DNA from 3 places in the Priestia sp. D51 genome. Region 3 is predicted to be linked to each of the others. Evidence: riboswitches for the same ligand, from Rfam matches in the RefSeq annotation. Region 3 holds a riboswitch; each other region holds the start of a gene.
The links. Region 3 has a riboswitch for S-adenosylmethionine ahead of metE (5-methyltetrahydropteroyltriglutamate--homocysteine S-methyltransferase). Riboswitches for the same ligand answer to the same signal wherever they lie in the genome.
Positions count from the first base shown of each region.

Region 1 (6,173 bases), on a different contig from region 3:
GGTATGCCTACACAAAAACAACTCAAGACGTATCGGGTTACATGCTAGGCGGACGCGGACTAGGTCCGGCCGTTACTGCGCTTTCAGCTGGCGCTTCAGATATGAGTGGATGGATGTTAATGGGGCTTCCAGGATCCATGTATGTGACAGGCCTTTCAAGTTTATGGCTTGCAGTAGGTTTATCTATTGGTGCTTATTTAAATTATTTAATCCTCGCTCCGCGTCTTCGCACTTATACGGAAGTAGCGAACGACTCTATTACAATTCCAGACTTTTTTGAAAATCGTTTTGGCGACCACGCCAAGATTCTTCGAACAGTATCAGCGATTGTTATCTTTATTTTCTTCACTCTTTACACTTCAGCTGGTATGGTATCAGGCGGACGATTGTTCGAATCGGCATTTGGTGTGAATTATCAAATCGGCTTATTTGTAACAGCATCTGTTGTTATTGCCTACACTCTTTTCGGTGGATTTTTAGCTGTTAGTTTAACAGATTTTGTGCAAGGTGTTATTATGTTTCTTGCCTTAGTTTTAGTACCCATTGTAGCTTTCACCAATGTTGGAGGCGTTAACACAACAATGGATATTGTACAGAACATTAATCCAGCATACCTGGACATTTTTAAAGGTACAACCGTTTTAGGTATTATATCTTTCTTGGCCTGGGGACTTGGCTATTTCGGACAGCCTCATATTATCGTTCGCTTTATGGCTATCTCTTCTGTTAAAGAGCTAAAACCTGCACGTCGTATTGGAATGAGCTGGATGATTATTTCTATTATTGGTGCTATGCTGACAGGACTTGTTGGAATTGCATATGTAGAAAAAACGGGTATGAAACTAGCAGATCCTGAAACTATTTTTATTAAATTTGCAGATATACTTTTTAACCCGTTAATTACTGGATTTTTATATGCAGCTCTACTAGCGGCAATTATGAGTACGATTTCTTCTCAGCTGCTTGTAACGGCAAGCTCTGTTACAGAAGATTTTTATAAAACATTTTTCCGACGCAAAGCCTCTGACAAAGAGCTTGTAACAGTCGGAAGAGCTGCCGTTTTAGGTGTTGCAATTATTGGTATTTTGCTTTCTTTAAAACCTAGTGATACGATTTTAGGACTTGTCGGATACGCATGGGCTGGATTTGGTTCTGCATTTGGTCCTGCTATTTTACTAAGTCTATACTGGAAGCGTATGACTCGATGGGGAGCACTTGCAGGGATGATTGTAGGCGCTGTCACGGTATTAATTTGGGTGAACACTCCGTTGAAGGATACCCTTTACGAAATGATTCCTGGGTTCTTTTTAAGCTTATTAGCTGTTATTGTTGTAAGTTTACAAACAAAGAAACCATCAAGCGATGTTCAACAGCAATTTGTTGAAATGAAAGAAATTTTAATAAAAGAATCGAAATAAACAAAAAGAAGCTGAAAAAAAGTACGTAAGTTGAAGGAAGATCCGAACGATGAATCGAGATTCTTGATGAAGAATCAAATTCGTTCGGATTTTTTAATGGTATGGTGAATGTAGGTTTTATGTATATAGTTGCTTCTGGCGGTTGATTTAGTTATGTCTCAATCTCTTTTTGTTTTTAATCTCCTTTTCTTATCATATATATACTAAAGATCAATAAAGGAGGTTTTTGGTATGCAACATTCTTATTTCCCTTATGAACCTACACAGCAACTGCGCGCAGATACACAAAATAGAGAAATTAAAGTAATTGGTGAAGGGAGTGCTTCAGCCATTCCAAATGAAATTTCCATGACGATTGGAACGCGCACGGAAAACCGAGACGTTCAAGAAGCCTTAAAAGAAAATTCAGCTGTTTCAAATACTCTGCTGCAAGAAATACAAAAACTTGGAATCAATGACCAGCAAATTGAAACAGCTTCATTCACTATAAACCCTAAATATGATTACAGCGATGGAAAATCGACTCTTACAGGATACGAAGTACAGCATTTGTTTAGAGTAAGAGTACAAGATGTAAAACAAGCTGGCGATGTTTATAACGCTACGTTTTCAAGCGGAGCCAACGTAGCGCAAGATCTTCAATTCCACGTTACAAATGATGATAAATATGAACAAGAAGCGATAAGTAAAGCTTTGCTTAACGCTAAAGAAAAGGCCTTTACCATTGCCAACACGCTGCAGCTCCCTATTAACCAAATCCCCATTTTAATCGAAGAAGGCCCCGTCTATCAGTCATCTGGATCCTCGCCTAAGTTATTAGCAGCCTCTCCCCCTATTCAAGCTCAGTCCTTGACTGTATCTGCTTCTGTAAAAGTTACGTACACGTATTAATACTTATGGTAAACTATAGATTATTATAATGAAGAAACTAATCTAAAGGAGCTCTTTGCACAATGACTTCTGAACATTTACTAGCAGCTTATCAGACCCTATGGTTGAACCGTTCTTTCGCTTCTAAACAAGCCCTGACAAGTGAAGATCAGCTTCACGAAGCCATTCTGAAAGATTTAAAAGATGAAATGACTCATCCACGCGTTCGGCAAACACCGTATGTAAAATATCATCTTGGCATAAAAAGAATTCTAAACAGCGGTCTTTCCTCTGATGAAAAAGTTGCGCTTACGTCCCTATACACAAACCTTTTAGATAGCTGTATATAACAAAAAAAGGACTTCCTTAATGGAAGTCCTTTTTTTATTTAATTAACGCTTTTTCTTCTAAGCTTTGAAAAACAGCGTTAAAGTCTTGCTTCAAATCCTCGAATTCCTCTAACCCTACTGAAAGGCGAAGAAGTGAATCAGTAATTCCTTTTTCTTCACGTACTTCTTTTGGGATACTTGCATGAGACATTGTTGCAGGATGCGTGAGAATGGATTCAACTGCACCTAGACTAACGCCAATTGAAGCTAATTTGACTCCTTGTAAAATATGTCGTGCTACTTCTTCATCCTGCACTTGGAAAGAAATCATAGCTCCGTATCCATTTGCTTGTTCTGAAATGAGTTTGTGGTCCGGATGACTTTTTAAGCCTGGGTAGTATACACGGCTCACTAGAGATTGTTCTTCAAGCCACTTTGCAAACTGCAGCGCTGTTTTTAACTGCTGATCTAAACGAACTTTTAATGTCTTAATTCCTCGAAGCAGTAAAAAACAATCCTGTGGCCCCAAGATAGCACCAAAAGCATTTTGTACAAACTTTACTTCTTCCGCTAGCTTTTCATCGCTTACTACAACTAAACCGCCAATGACGTCACTGTGGCCGCTGATATATTTTGTAGCACTATGAATGACAATATTTACACCAAGGTCAATGGGCTGCTGCAGATAAGGTGTTAAAAACGTGTTATCCACAATTGTAAGGAGATTGTGCTCCTTCGCCAAACTTGCTACTGCTTTAATATCCGTTACCTGTAAAAATGGATTTGAAGGGCTTTCGATATAAATAGCCTTCGTATCTTTTGTAATAGCTTCTTCTACTTTCTCAACCTTCGTTGTATCAACAAAAGTTGTTTTGATACCAAACTTTGAAAATAATCGTGTTAATACACGATATGTCCCGCCGTACGTATCGTGTGAAACTAAAATTTCATCTCCTGATTCAAAAATAGATAACACCGATGAAATAGCAGCCATACCTGATGAAAAAGCAAAACCAGCGTATCCATTTTCTAGCTGAGCAATAGTGTTTTCTAAAGCCTCACGCGTTGGGTTTCCTGAACGAGAATAGTCATAGCGGCCGTTGTTCGTCTCATCTTCTTGATTAAATGTAGATACCTGATAAATAGGTACGTTAACCGCTCCAAAATGACCGTCAATTCCTGTATTTGCATGAATTAAGTTCGTACCAAATCTATGTTTATTATTGTTGGTATGCATCAAATGCCTCCTTCAAATCTTTAATTAAATCATCTGCGTGCTCAATTCCAACTGATAATCGAAGTAAACAGTTTGTTACTCCGACACGATTTCGAATTTCCTCAGGAATGTCAGCGTGTGTTTGACGAGCTGGGAATGTCATTAAACTTTCCACGCCTCCTAAGCTTTCTGCAAATGTAATAACTTTAACATTTTCTAAAAGTACTGACACGATGTCAGGGTGTGAGACAGCAAAAGAAATCATGCCTCCAAATCCAGTTGCTTGTTTCTTCATGATTTCATAGCCCGGATGTGTTTCAAGACCAGGGTAATACACTTTTTCCACGAGATCATGAGCAGTAAGCCAATTTGCAATTTTCAGTGCGTTTTCGTTATGTTTTTCCATCCGAAGCGCTAGCGTCTTAATACCGCGCAATAACAGCCAGCTATCCTGTGGACCTAAGATTGCCCCAGCTGCATTTTGATAAAAACGAATTTTTTCTCCTAAGCTACTACATCGAGCGACTACAAGACCAGCAACAACATCATTATGACCCCCAATGTATTTGCTTGCACTATGTATCACAATATCTGCTCCAAGCTCTAAAGGACGCTGATAGTAAGGGGACATGAATGTATTGTCAACGATAGTAAGCAAATCATGCTGTTTAGCTAACGCAATTGCTTCTGACAAATCAGTCACGTGCATCATTGGATTTGTAGGTGTTTCAATAAATAAAGCTTTCGTGTTGGGACGAAGCGCATCTTTTACTTGCTCGAGATGGGCTGTGTTGACGTACGAAACAGTAATTCCTTGCTCTGAAAAGATTTCATTTAGTACTCGGTACGTTCCTCCGTATAAATCCTCTGATACAATTAAATGATCTCCGTTTTTAAATAGTGCTAAAACTGCCATTACACCCGCCATTCCTGAAGCGAATGCTACTCCTACTTCTCCTTTTTCTAAAGCAGCAATTGCTTCTTCCAATGCTGTACGAGTAGGATTTGCCGTACGTGCATAGTCAAATCCTGTACTTTGCCCTAAAGCAGGATGAGCAAATGTTGATGCTTGGTAAATGGGTGTTGTAATAGAACCTGTTGCAGGATCACGACCTACTCCTGAACGAACTAATAAAGTTTCAATTTTCATCTATTTCTCTCCTTAACTCAAAATAAAAAACACTCTTCACAGATGGAAGAGTGTTCGTTTATACACGATTTCTCTCATCTGTTAGAACAATACTGATGTTCCACAGGAATTAGCACCGTTCAAATGAATGATTCATTTGATGGTTGCCGGGCATCGCAGGGCCAGTCCCTCCGCCACTCTTGATAAGAGTTCTATATAATTGTTGGTGGTTAACGTTTGTTGTTACTAACTTTAATAAAGATTTTCTTTATTGTCAACATAATTTTCTAAAAAATTTAAATCATCTCATTTGTTTATTCAATATACTTGTCCTGATAAGCACATAAAAAAAGAGACGACACCAAGGTCTCTTTTTCTAAGGCAAGTGCACAGATTTTACGTGAGCTAACTTCCAATACATACTTTCTCCATTTGCCGTAATTAGTTCAACAATATTGTTAGAAACTTCTTTAAGTACACCAATCTTTTCTGATTGATCCCCTAAATCTAATACGACCAGTTGATTTTCATATTTTTTAAGCTGCTCTTCAAAGTTTCTGACAAAAGGTGCAGAGGCGGGCCTTACGGGGAGCTCTTTGTCACTTAAAGAATAAGGGGTTAACTCATTACTGTAAGGGGTAAGCCATTTCAAATGATGCAGAGAAACAAAGACATTTTTATACACTGGAGAATAAAACACAAGATAATCATTCAGCACGCTTGTGATATAGCCATGCAATGATTTCCCTCCCGTTACATAAATTTCAATAAATTTCCCTTTTGCCTGCTGTAAAATATTACGATAAGAAATCCGCTGGCTTTCTTCTATTAAATTTTCTTCTATTGTCCGTAAAGGCGTATAATCTTCTTCTGAAACTTCTCGCAAGCGATGTATGTGTAAAAGAGGAATATACAAATAATCATGTCCATTATATAAAACCATTACATCTAACCCTAGATCAACAAGTTTTCCTATAAACGTTGTTTTCCCTGATATATCGACTTCAACAATTTTATCAATATAATGATTCATACTCATTCTCATTCTCCTCCTTTTTCCTATATGATAGAAAAGGTGCTTTATAAGCACCTTTTACGTTCCAGTTCGTCATGCTTTCCAACGATAATTTTTCGTTTTAATAACTTTTTCACCTGGTGTTGAAGAGCGTGAACCCGTACGGCGACCTCCCGAGCGATCGTCTGTGCGACCT
Region 1 covers NZ_JBLTIR010000003.1:831,137-837,309, reverse strand. The annotation lists gene putP (sodium/proline symporter PutP) at 1-1,418, shown strand, start outside; gene ACNHOZ_RS16095 (SIMPL domain-containing protein) at 1,650-2,309, shown strand; gene ACNHOZ_RS16090 (hypothetical protein) at 2,372-2,638, shown strand; gene ACNHOZ_RS16085 (trans-sulfuration enzyme family protein) at 2,673-3,854, opposite strand; gene ACNHOZ_RS16080 (trans-sulfuration enzyme family protein) at 3,838-4,983, opposite strand; SAM riboswitch class I at 5,055-5,172, opposite strand; gene ACNHOZ_RS16075 (hypothetical protein) at 5,339-6,001, opposite strand; gene ACNHOZ_RS16070 (hypothetical protein) at 6,071-6,173, opposite strand, start outside.
Region 1: linked by a shared signal. The riboswitch ahead of ACNHOZ_RS16080 (trans-sulfuration enzyme family protein) and the one ahead of metE (5-methyltetrahydropteroyltriglutamate--homocysteine S-methyltransferase) in region 3 are both predicted to bind S-adenosylmethionine.

Region 2 (6,173 bases), on a different contig from region 3:
ACGCTGAACATATAGATTCTTAACCGCTTCTGTATCAATCAGTGCTTTAACCACTTCTGGAAGCTCGTCTACAGATGAGATTGTGCTTGCCTGTGAAGTGTGCTTGTCAAAAGCAGTAAAGTTCCATTTCGAAATGTTTGTTTTATCTGGCTTTGGAAGTGCAAGATCTTCTGCTTTCGCAAGAGCTTGTAAGCGAAGATCTAGCAGCCAACTTGGTTCATTAGCTTCTTTTGAAAAGCTGCTGATGTACTCTTGATCAAATGGTAATTTCGTATCAATAGTCATAGAGATCCTCCTAACTCTTAAGCTTCTTGCTCTACAGTTTCGTCTTCAATACCTAATTCTTGTTTGATCCAGTCATAACCTTCTGCTTCTAGACGCTGCGCTAATTCTGGTCCGCCTGATTTTACAACACGACCTTGCATCATAACGTGAACTTTATCTGGTGTAATGTAGTTTAATAAACGTTGGTAGTGAGTGATCATTAAGCAACCAAACTCGCTGCCGCGCAGTTCATTAATACCTTTTGATACAACTTTTAACGCATCGATATCTAAACCAGAGTCGATTTCATCTAAAATTGCAATTCCTGGTTGAAGCATCATTAATTGAAGAATTTCGTTACGCTTCTTCTCACCGCCAGAGAAACCTTCGTTTAGGTAACGCTGAGCCATGTCTTGATCCATTTCTAAGAAATCCATGTTTTTGTCTAATTGACGGATGAATTTCATTAGTGAAATTTCTTCGCCTTCTTCACGACGAGCATTAATTGCTGAACGTAGGAAGTCTGCGTTTGTTACCCCGCTGATTTCACTTGGATATTGCATCGCTAGGAATAGACCTGCACGAGCGCGCTCATCTACTTCCATCTCAAGTACATCTTCGCCGTCTAGCGTGATGCTTCCTTGTGTAACCTCGTATTTAGGATGTCCCATGATTGCTGAAGATAATGTTGATTTACCAGTACCGTTTGGTCCCATGATTGCATGGATTTCGCCGCCCTTAACTTCTAAATTAACACCTTTTAAAATTTCTTTACCTTCAATTGCAACATGAAGATCTTTAATTGTTAAAGTTGACCCTGCCATATTAAAACCTCCAGTTATAGACGTATATAGTAAAAAACGATATACCTATATCTTTTTAATTATTCTCATTTTATTCTCATTACAATCTTATAACAAATGAAAACTTATAGCAACCTTTTGACCCAAAAGGTTTTAAACCATTATGTACGTTTTTTAAGACTAAATCCACTCATAAAAAAGTTGCCTTAAAAGACTCGATAGAGCCTTCTAAGACAAGCTTTTTACCCACTTTATTTACTTAGTGCGTGTGGCTAGTCAGTTCTGAAACACACTCTTGGACAAGCGTAACGGACTGACTCATCGCTGCGCCTCCGCCAAATGCCGCTGATACTCCGCATGCTTCTAAAATTTCTTGCTCAGTTGCACCTTGATCAATGCAGCCTTTTGTATGATAAATCATACAGTACTCGTCTTGAGCTACTACGCTGATTCCTAGCGCGATTAACTGCTTTTCTTTTTTAGAAAGAGAACCTTCTCCAAAACATGCTTCAGTAAACGCATTAAACGTTTTTGTTACTTCCGGCAATTTTTCGCTAAATTTCCCAACACCCATTTTATAATCATGAAGTGCTTGCTCAGTTGAATGACGTGCTTCTTGCTGCATAACGTCAGCTCCCATCATCAGTAAAGTTTTCACGGTTAGTATGCGTGAGAAAAATAAGAGTTATTCGTTTTGATGCATACAAAAAAGCACTTGCCCAGAGTGGGCAAGCGCTTTTCTTCTATTATTTATTTACCGGCAATACTCCGCCTTTGTATTTTTCTTTAATGTAGTCTTGAATTTCTTTAGAGTGAAGAACTTTTACTAAAGCTTTCACTGTACCTTTATTTTCGTCACCTTTGTGAACCGTAATGATGTTTGCATATGGGTTGTTTTCTTTGCTTTCCACTGCGATTGGATCTTTTACTGGATCTAAACCAGCATCGATAGCATAGTTAGCATTGATAACAACAGCGTCACCTTCATTGTTTTTGTACATTTGAGGTAACAATCCGCCTTCAACATCGGCTTTAAATTTTAAATTCTTAGGGTTTTCTACAATATCTTTAATTTGTGCGTCTGTTTTCTTTACGCCTGGTTTTAATTTGATCACGCCAGCTTTTTCAAAAATCGATAAAATACGTCCTTGCTCTGCTACTGCATCACGCATAATAACTGTGCCGTTTTTCGGAAGATCTTTTAAGCTTTTGTATTTTTTAGAGTAGATACCAATTGGTTCAATGTGAATGGCACCGGCACTTACGAAATCATACCCTTTTTCACCTTTATGATCTTTTAGCACTGAATTCATATAAGGAACGTGCTGGAAGTAGTTTGCATCAATTTCATTGTTTGCAAGAGCTGTGTTCGGTAAGATGTAATCTTGGAATTTTTTAATCTCTAAATCAATTCCTTGTTTTTCCAAAATAGGTTTTGCTTGTTCTAAAATTTCAGCATGAGGCGTATTAGATGCACCCACGACAATTTTCTTTTCATCTTTTGATCCATTGTTAGATCCACACGCCGCTAATCCTACTACTAGCGCAGATGTTAACGCTAAAGCTGAAAGCCATTTTTTCATAATAAATAATCCTCCCTTTATCTTTTATCAATTTTTGCAGTAATCGCATCTCCAATAAGTTGGATAATAAATACAATAATCAAAATTAAGATCGTAGCGGCTAGCGTTACGTCATTATGACTGCGCTGGAATCCTTCTAAATATGCAAGGTTTCCAAGACCTCCAGCTCCAATCACACCCGCCATTGCCGTATAGCCTACTAACGCAATGGTTGTTACTGTCAAACCGGAAATCAAAGCTGGTAGCGATTCAGGTAACAGCACTTTAAAGATAATAGTGCTTGTTGTGGCTCCCATTGATTTAGCAGCTTCAATAACACCCTTATCAATTTCACGCAGACCAATTTCTACAAGACGCGCATAAAATGGTGCTGCTCCAACAATTAAAGCCGGTAACGCTGCATTAGCGCCTAAAATACTTCCTACCAATGCTTTGGTAAATGGAATCAGTAAAACAATTAAAATAATGAATGGAATGGAACGAAAGATATTTACAACCGCCGACACAATGGCATATAAAGGTTTGTTTTGCCAAAGCTGTCCTTTGGACGTTAAAAATAAAAGCAGGCCCAATAAAATACCTAGAACAAATGTGGCTACAACTGAAATAGCCGTCATATATAGTGTTTCATTTGTCGCTTGAATAAAATCATCTAAAATAACGTTTGGAAATAGTTTCTCAAGCATTTGTCATTACCTCCACTTCTACCTGCTGCTCATGAATGTATGCAATGACTTTTTCAACTTCTGTTAATTCTCCGTCTAAATGAACGAACAGCGTCCCGTATGAACCTGTTTGTGTATGAGAAATCTTTCCTTGCAAAATATTAATCGTTACATCAAACTGTTTTAAAATCGTTGTAATGAGCGGTTGCTCTGCTTTTCCGCCAACAAACGTCAGCTGAATAATTTGCCCGCTTGGATACAGCTCTTTTACTTGTTCAATCGTTTCAAACGTTTCCTCTGGTTCAGAAATCTGTTGAACGAATCGTTTTGTAATCGGCTGCTTAGGTTTTCTGAATACTTCTAGCACTTGTCCTTCTTCTACTACTGCCCCATTTTCCATAACGGCTACTCGATGACAAATTTTACGAATGACGTGCATTTCATGAGTAATCAATACAATGGTTAACCCTAGCTTCTCATTAATATCTACTAACAGATCTAAAATAGAATCTGTCGTTTGAGGATCAAGCGCTGATGTTGCTTCATCACAAAGCAATACTTTTGGATTGTTCGCTAGCGCTCGAGCAATCCCAACACGCTGCTTTTGTCCGCCGCTAAGCTGTGATGGATAAGCATCTTCACGCCCTTCAAGCCCGACTAGCTTAATAAGTTCGTCTACTCGTTTCATTCTTTTTTCTTTTGAAATCCCTGCTATTTCTAACGGAAAGGCAATATTTTCTCGTACCGTACGCGACCACAAGATATTAAAGTGCTGAAATACCATACTAATTTCTTGTCTAGCTTTTCTGAGTTTTCCGCCTTTAATTTTTCCCATATCATTACCTGCTACTTCGACCGTTCCTGTCGTTGGTGTTTCTAATCCGTTTAGCAAGCGAATCAAAGAACTTTTCCCCGCTCCGCTATAACCAATAATTCCGTAAATTTCACCTTGGTTAACGGTTAGATTCACATTATCAACAGCTGTTACTTGACCGCTTTTGGCCTGATAAATTTTTGTAACGTCTGTTAATGTAATCATATTTCTTCACCTTCTTTAATAAAAACTTAATTATATTAGGTTGCCCTATAGGATGAAAAAGCCGTAAAACAATTTTCCCCATTAAAAAAGCCTCTCTGCGCATGACAGAAAGGCTCGATATTTAATCCTTTCTCTCATCTTTCAAAGCGCATAGCTTTGCAGGAATTGGCACCATTTCAGTTAGTCTGACGGTTGCCGGGTTTCACAGGGCTCAGTCCCTCCACCTCTCTTGATAAGAGTTCGCAACAATTATTTTGTTTTTGGGAAATATTCATTCATTTATGAACATTCATGAGTGTGATTTTAGCATGTGTCAGATAGGCTGTCAACAGATTTTATTCTTGGGATAATATCCCAAGATTTCAACAGCCCCAACGGTTCGCTCTCTTTCCACTTCTTCATTTTAAACAAACGTTTGATTATCGAAGCTCCTCGAGTACGTGCTCGATGGAATGAAACGCGTAGAGTTTTTTTACCATTTCACCATTTTCCACTTCAATCAAACAAGGTACGCTTTCAATAGAAAATAATTCTGCTTTTGAAGGCATATAATTTAAATTGCTCATTCCGATGGTTACATCCGGCAGCATCGCTTCTGCCACGGTTAACATTTTTTTTGCCAGCTGACATGTCCCGCAAAAAGGCGTATGGAAAAAGATAAAGGCTCTTTCTCCTTCTTTTAACTGATCATCCAGCTGTTTTTCGCTCCATTCTTGCATGTTGCTCATTCCTTTTATGTTAAAAATTCTGCATTAACATCGATATTGGCACTCAGCAATACTGTTGCTATGTGATGTCTAGGGGCGGCAGCAACTTCTCGGTACATTTTATCAATATATAGATGCTCTGCTTCCGGAAGCTCTCGTTTAAATTGTTTTCTCAGCTTATTCCCTGAATCATCAGAGTCAACGAGTATGTATACCTCTTTGTTAAACGTACAGTCAATAATTTCATCCAGCTTTGATAAACTAATCGTACCGTTTGTACAAATAATTTCAATTGGTTCTCGAATGATATCTTGAATACGCTTTTTATCTGACTTTCCTTCGACAATAATTACTTTTTCAATTTCAATTAGCCCCATTTTCATCACCCATAATCGTCAGTTGTATAGTAACATCATTTCTTTATGCTATACAATATTCGTTAATGTATCACAGTTCACCTGTTTTTTAAAAGAAATTTGCAAGAAAGAACTCTTTTAAAAGGCAGTTTAGGCCATATTATCTCTATAAAACAAGAAAAACAGCGGCAGTTGCCACTGTTTAGCACCATCCTGCTTCTTCATCGCAGTCTGTATATTTTTGCGTTTCACCTTGTTTTTGTACGTCCGCGTATTGATAGAACTTATTATTTTCTTGCGAATATCCTTCTTCAAAGCGGTATTCATTGCCGCTTGTTCCGTAGCTAACTTCACCAATTGGCTGTTTATCAACGTATAATTTCATACCGCCGTCATGAAATTTAGCTGTAACGCGATCTGTAACGTCCATTTTTTGTTTTTCAAACATAAAAAGACACTCCTTTAGCTTGTTTACTAATAGAGTGTCCAGTCAAAAACTTTTCATAAAGACAATTTATGGAGGAATATTATCCTTCGTTTGTCATTTCTTCGTATTGCTCTGCTGTCATCAGCTTGTCTACTTGAGAAGCATCAGATGGTTTGATTGTAATCATCCATGCTTCTTCGTATGGAGATTCATTAACAAGTTCAGGACTATCGCCTAAGTTGTCGTTTACTGCTACAACTTCACCGCTAATTGGTGCGTAAAGCTCAGAAACTGTTTTTACTGATTCAACGCTACCAAACGGCTCGTCA
Region 2 covers NZ_JBLTIR010000005.1:63,163-69,335, forward strand. The annotation lists gene sufD (Fe-S cluster assembly protein SufD) at 1-285, opposite strand, end outside; gene sufC (Fe-S cluster assembly ATPase SufC) at 303-1,088, opposite strand; gene ACNHOZ_RS20040 (carboxymuconolactone decarboxylase family protein) at 1,327-1,692, opposite strand; gene ACNHOZ_RS20045 (MetQ/NlpA family ABC transporter substrate-binding protein) at 1,814-2,650, opposite strand; gene ACNHOZ_RS20050 (methionine ABC transporter permease) at 2,668-3,336, opposite strand; gene ACNHOZ_RS20055 (methionine ABC transporter ATP-binding protein) at 3,329-4,354, opposite strand; SAM riboswitch class I at 4,486-4,593, opposite strand; gene ACNHOZ_RS20060 (thioredoxin family protein) at 4,774-5,073, opposite strand; gene ACNHOZ_RS20065 (toprim domain-containing protein) at 5,088-5,438, opposite strand; gene ACNHOZ_RS20070 (YusG family protein) at 5,620-5,865, opposite strand; gene gcvH (glycine cleavage system protein GcvH) at 5,945-6,173, opposite strand, start outside.
Region 2: linked by a shared signal. The riboswitch ahead of ACNHOZ_RS20055 (methionine ABC transporter ATP-binding protein) and the one ahead of metE (5-methyltetrahydropteroyltriglutamate--homocysteine S-methyltransferase) in region 3 are both predicted to bind S-adenosylmethionine.

Region 3 (6,173 bases):
CAAGACGAAGACTCCTGCGGGAAAAGCGGAACACGTGAGACCCCACAGGAGCTTATGCGACGAGGAGGCTCAGCGACCGCCCGCGGAAAGCGAAGTCTTGTACGGAAATCAACTGCGGTGTCACAAGCGATTCAGCTCATGTATCCCATTTGCCTTTAGATTGGATTCACTTGGTTATGTCTCAACCTCTTTTGGAAAACCGTACGAAACCTTGTAGCAGAAGGCCCAGTCAAGCGTTATAATAGATAGTGAATGATGATATATTCTCTATATTTGTCATATATTTGTATTACATATGTAATTGAAGAAAAATATTCACTTGATATACTGTTTAATGACTTAACTTTATCTTAACATTCACAGTGAAATGCGTGTTTATAGAGGCTTAAAACATACACAGCAAATGGAGGAGCTATCATGGCAAACGAAAAGATGCAAGAAGGACTCAATCGTTTTATTAAGGAAGATTTAAATGACCTTTTAGGTAGACTGTTCCCCCTAATGGACCGAGAATGTGCGGAAGAAAAGAGAATGCTTATCGAAACGGCGGTAGAGTACATCTATTCTTCAGGGTATCATCAAGGAGCAAAAGACTTGATCGAAACACATCGAAAAGATGATTACAAATTATTAAGGCAAAAATTAGCGTCAACGCCTCCTGAAAACTAATTTTTTTGAAATTTCTTTTGACAACATAAATGTAAGGTGTTAAGATGACTCTACATTCAAAATATTATAAACAATTAAAACTCTTATTGAGAGAGGCGGAGGGACTGGCCCTGTGAAGCCCGGCAACCATTTAACAATCTTGTTAAAAAGGTGCTACATCCTGCAAAGCGTACAGCTTTGAAAAATAAGAGAGGATTTCATAGATACTATGCCTCTCTATTCATAATAGAGAGGCTTTTTATTTTATGTAAAGGTGTTTTGAATGAACAATTTCATAGAAATGCATCAGGTGCTGTGTAACGAATGTACGCAGCTTAAAAGGGAAGACCGGTGAAAAGCCGGCGCGGTCCCGCCACTGTAATGGGGAGCAACTTATTAACCACTGTTTCATGTTGAAATGGGAAGGGATAGGAAGCGATGAACCTAAGTCAGGAGACCTGCCTGTTGTATGCACTTAAGCTCTACGGGATATAGAGAGGAGTGAGGAATACGTGTTGAGAAAAACAGGCTATCTCAACTTTAGTTAAGTATGCGTATCATCTCTCTTTTCATTTCGAAAAGAGAGATTTTTTAGTTTAGCGATAAAAAAATATACAGGGAGTGGAAAAAATGAGCAGTGTAAAAAGTTCAAATGTAGGTTATCCAAGAATTGGTGAAAAACGAGAATGGAAAAAAGCGCTTGAGCAGTTTTGGGCAGGAAAACTAGAGAAAGATATCTTTCTTCAGGAAATTGAAGCTCTTCGTCTAGGACATCTGAAAAAACAGCGTGACGCAGGAATTGAATTAATTCCAGTCGGCGATTTTAGCTTATACGATCACGTGTTAGATACAGCCGCTATGTTTGGTTTGGTGCCAAAGCGCTTTGAATATAGCGGAGGCCCGGTATCGCTTGAAACGTATTTTGACATCGCGCGAGGAACAAAAGGTGCGGTAGCTTCTACGATGACAAAATGGTTTAACACAAATTATCACTACATCGTACCCGAGCTTGAGGAATGTACGCCGGCACTTGTAGAAAATCGCCCGCTTCAATTTTACAAAGAAGCAAAACAAAAGCTGAATATCAAAGGCAAACCCGTTATTTTAGGTCCAGTAACATTTGTGAAGCTGTCAAAAGGATATAAAAAAAGTGAGTTTAAAAAAGTAGTTGAACAATTTGTTCCTCTGTATGCGACTATTTTAGCTGAGCTTCAGGCAGAAGGCGTGGAGTGGGTACAAATAGATGAGCCGGTTTTAGCTACAACGCTATCAAAAGAAGACCTGGCGCTCTATAAAAAAGTCTATGAAGCTTTGAAAAAAGCGGCACCGAATGTAAAAGTCATTTTGCAAACGTATTTTGACAGCGTTGATTACTACAAAGAAGTTGTGTCTCTTCCTGTTGAAGGAATTGGCTTAGACTTTGTACATGACCGAGGAGAAAATCTCACGGCGCTTAATAAATATGGGTTTCCGACTGATAAAGTGCTGGCAGCAGGAGTGATTGACGGACGAAACATTTGGCGTGAAAACTTGGACGAACAGCTTTTAACAATCAGTGAAATTGAAGAAGCTGTATCAAAAGACCGTTTGATTCTGCAGCCTTCATCAAGTTTATTACATGTTCCTGTCACGGTGAAAAGCGAAAAAACCATTGAGCCAATTCTAAAAAACGCGCTGTCTTTTGCAGATGAAAAGCTAAAGGAAATCACGCTTTTAACAAAAGCGGTGCAGCAAGGAAAAGAAGCAATTGAAAAAGAAATAAGTGTAAGCAAACAGGCGATTCAAGCATTAAATGGATCATCTTTTCGAAATCACCAAGACGTGCAAAAAGAGCTGAAGCAGCTGGACAGCTATAAAGCAGAGCGCCAAGCGCCGTTTGACGTACGTCAACGCGTTCAACAAGAAGCGTTTCAACTGCCGCTTCTTCCAACGACAACAATTGGAAGCTTTCCGCAAACAAAAGAAGTGAGAAAAGAGCGTCTAAAGTGGCGTAAAGGAGAATTAAGCGACAAAGCGTATGAAGCGTACATTAACGCTGAAATCAAAAAATGGATTGAAATTCAAGAAGACATCGGCTTAGATGTCCTTGTGCACGGAGAGTTTGAGCGTACGGACATGGTTGAATACTTCGGTGAAAAATTAGGAGGCTTTCAGTTTACGAAGTTTGGCTGGGTGCAATCATACGGTTCTCGCTGCGTCAAGCCGCCGCTTATTTACGGAGATGTCTCGTACGAGCAGGCGATGACGATCAAAGAAACGGTCTACGCACAGTCTCTAACCAATAAGCCTGTTAAAGGAATGCTGACGGGGCCGATTACGATCTTAAACTGGTCATTTGTGCGTGATGATATCCCGCGCTACGACGTGGCAAATCAAATTGCGCTTGCTCTTAGAAAAGAAGTGGAAGCACTTGAAAGTCAGGGCATCTCAATGATTCAAGTAGATGAACCGGCGCTGCGTGAAGGACTGCCGTTAAAACGAGAAAACTGGGAAAGCTACTTGAGCGCCGCGGTGTATGCGTTCAAATTAGCCACGGTATCGGTGCAAAACGAGACGCAAATTCACACGCATATGTGCTATTCGGAATTCGAAGAGATTATTGATGCGATCAAAGCGCTTGATGCCGACGTGATTTCCATTGAAACGTCCAAAAGCCACGGTGAATTAATTTATGCGTTTGAAAAACATACGTATAACCAGGGAATTGGACTTGGCGTATATGATATCCACAGCCCGCGCGTACCGAAGCTTGAAGAGCTGACACGAAACATTGACCGCGCTCTAAAAGTGCTTGATCCTGCATTGTTTTGGATTAATCCCGACTGCGGTCTTAAAACAAGAGGAATCAGCGAGACGGTGGAAGCTTTAAAAGTGATGGTTGAGTCTGCAAAACAAACAAGAAAAAATTTATTACAAAACGCTTAATAACAAGAAAGTCAAGACCAAGCAGTGTAAACGCTACACTGCTTGGTCTTATGGGTTTTTTAAAGGCCAAAAATATCCATTGACACTTCCCGTAGATTTTTGTATCTTTTTAAAGGTGTTTTTAAAATCAGGGAGGTACAACATGAGTAACAACAGCACGCAGCACGTTAAAATTGTAACAGCGGATCCATCAGCGCTAGGCCTATTCGGACTTGCCATGGTGACACTTGTTGCATCGTTTCAAAAGCTTGGGGTAACCGATGGTGTTTCATTGGTATTGCCATGGGCAATTTTTTTAGGCGGAATAGGGCAGCTAATTGCGTCTATGCAAGATTTCAAACATAATAATACCTTCGGCGCAACGGCTTTTGGTGCCTTCGGTTTATTTTGGCTAGGTGTAGCGATGACATGGCTTATTCAGCTTGGCGCATTTGGAGAAGCGCTCGCAAAAGAAGCGGATCCGAAGCAGCTCGCATTTGCTTTTGTCGGCTACTTAATTTTCAGCGTTTTTATGACGATTGGAGCAATGGGCACTCATAAAGTATTATTTATTATTTTTGTATTAATTGATTTCTTATTTATTGGATTATCGCTAAGTACATTTGGTGTGGCATATGAATACACGCACTTACTAGCAGCAGTGTCAGAGCTATTAATTGCTCTGTTTTCATTCTATGGATCTGCAGCGGCTGTATTAAATACTCACTACGGTCGAGTTGTGCTTCCAGTGGGCAAGCCGTTTGGGGCATTTATCAAATAATCAAGACGTTCATTAAAAAGCGAAGTAGGGTTGAATTCTGTATGATGCAGAGGTCAATCCTTTTTTGTTTGGGCATTTTTATATATAGTAGAAAGAGATAGTTATATATAATAGAAGCTTTTAGAGAAAAAAGAGAAATACATAATGAGAGGAATCGTTTCAATGATTATAAGACAAGTGGATGAAAAAGATTTAAACCAATTAATTACGTTAGAAAACAAAGGGTTTACACCTGAAGAAGCTGCCTCAAAAGATGCATTTATCACGCGAATTAAAACCATTCCTGATACGTTTATCATCGCCGAAGAAAATGAAGAAATAATCGGATATGTGAACGGACCCGTCATTTCAGCTCCGTTTATTACGGATGATTTGTTTGAAAAAACGATTTCCAACCCTGAGACAGGCGGTTATCAAAGTATTTTAGGTATCGTTGTAAACCCCAAGCATCATCATAAAGGAATCGCCAGTATGCTGCTAAAAGAGTTTGAAAAACAAGCGCGGAACAAACAGCGCGTAACGGTGACTTTAACGTGTAAAGAAGAATTGATTCCGTTTTACGAAAAAAATGGATATGTGAATCAAGGAGTTGCGCAGTCCCAGCATGCAGGCGTGCAGTGGTTTAATATGAGTAAGGAGCTTTAATGTTACTACTATGAATTGCTTGTTACACCGCTAATGATTTCCGTGCAAGGCTTCGCTTTCCGCGGGCGGCCGCTGAGCCTCCTCGTCGCTTGCGCTCCTGCGGGGTCTCACCTGTTCCGCTTTTTCCCGCAGGAGTCTTCGCCTTGCCCTCCAATCATCAGCTAGAAGCACCTACATACACGAAACCTACGTTCATCATACCCATAAAAAAATTAGCAAGAGGTGAATTCTTAACCAAACTCGTTCGCCTTGTCCTTCAACTAACCTACTTTTGTTCTAACCTCTATTTCAGTTATGTAAAAGACGCTACTTTGTCAAACATATTTGACAGTAACAAGGAAGATAATATAAGATATGAGTGTAAAAAGTTTTTTACATTTTAGAGATGAGTGATGAATGGTGGAAAACCGAATTAAAGAACTGCGTAAAGTTAAGCGGATGTCTCAAGATGAACTGGCGAAAGTATGCGGCGTATCGAGACAAACGATTAACGCAATTGAAAACAATAAGTATGATCCAAGCTTAGCGCTGGCTTTCCAGCTGGCCCAAGAACTGGGAGCAACAGTAGATGAGCTGTTTTTATTTCATAAATCATGAGTTAGTTAAAAAAAGGTAATGTGAAGCAACGATCTTCCTAGTAGGCGTGTTGACGATTCTGTCTTATACGCGAACAATACATAAGTAGGTAGAAGATTAATACTATTTCTATTGCTTCATATAAAAAATTTACCAAGCGATGGTGGTGAAATGAATGGAAAATCGAGCTGCAGGAGTAGCTCTTACAAGTACAGGCATGTTACTGTTGATGATAACGTTAATACTTCCTGTTCCGGGATTAATCTACAGTCTGCTTGTAGGAAGCAGCATTGTACTAAAAGGATGCGGAACAGGAGGAATAAAAAGGTGTATCACCTGAATGCAGCGTGATGTAGAAAAGGAGGTTCCTTTTGAAAAAAAGAACGATTATTATAGCTGCACTTCTATTTATCGTCATATTTTATTTTACATATACCGGGAAAGCCTATCAGTTAAAAGACGTCATAAAAGTAGAGGAAGCAAACGTTACGCGTATTGAAATAGATACGGACGAAGGAAAACGTGTAGTAGATGACAAAAAAGCGATAAAGCAAATCGTACATTCTTTGGCAAAAATAGAAGTGAAAAAAAGCAAGGAGCTGGACCCAAAGTTTGACCA
Region 3 covers NZ_JBLTIR010000002.1:954,912-961,084, reverse strand. The annotation lists gene ACNHOZ_RS11920 (hypothetical protein) at 1-159, shown strand, start outside; gene ACNHOZ_RS11915 (hypothetical protein) at 418-669, shown strand; SAM riboswitch class I at 750-860, shown strand; cobalamin riboswitch at 940-1,128, shown strand; gene metE (5-methyltetrahydropteroyltriglutamate--homocysteine S-methyltransferase) at 1,279-3,573, shown strand; gene ACNHOZ_RS11905 (acetate uptake transporter) at 3,716-4,333, shown strand; gene ACNHOZ_RS11900 (GNAT family N-acetyltransferase) at 4,478-4,978, shown strand; gene ACNHOZ_RS11895 (hypothetical protein) at 5,001-5,132, opposite strand; gene ACNHOZ_RS11890 (helix-turn-helix transcriptional regulator) at 5,375-5,575, shown strand; gene ACNHOZ_RS11885 (hypothetical protein) at 5,730-5,894, shown strand; gene ACNHOZ_RS11880 (DUF5301 domain-containing protein) at 5,926-6,173, shown strand, end outside.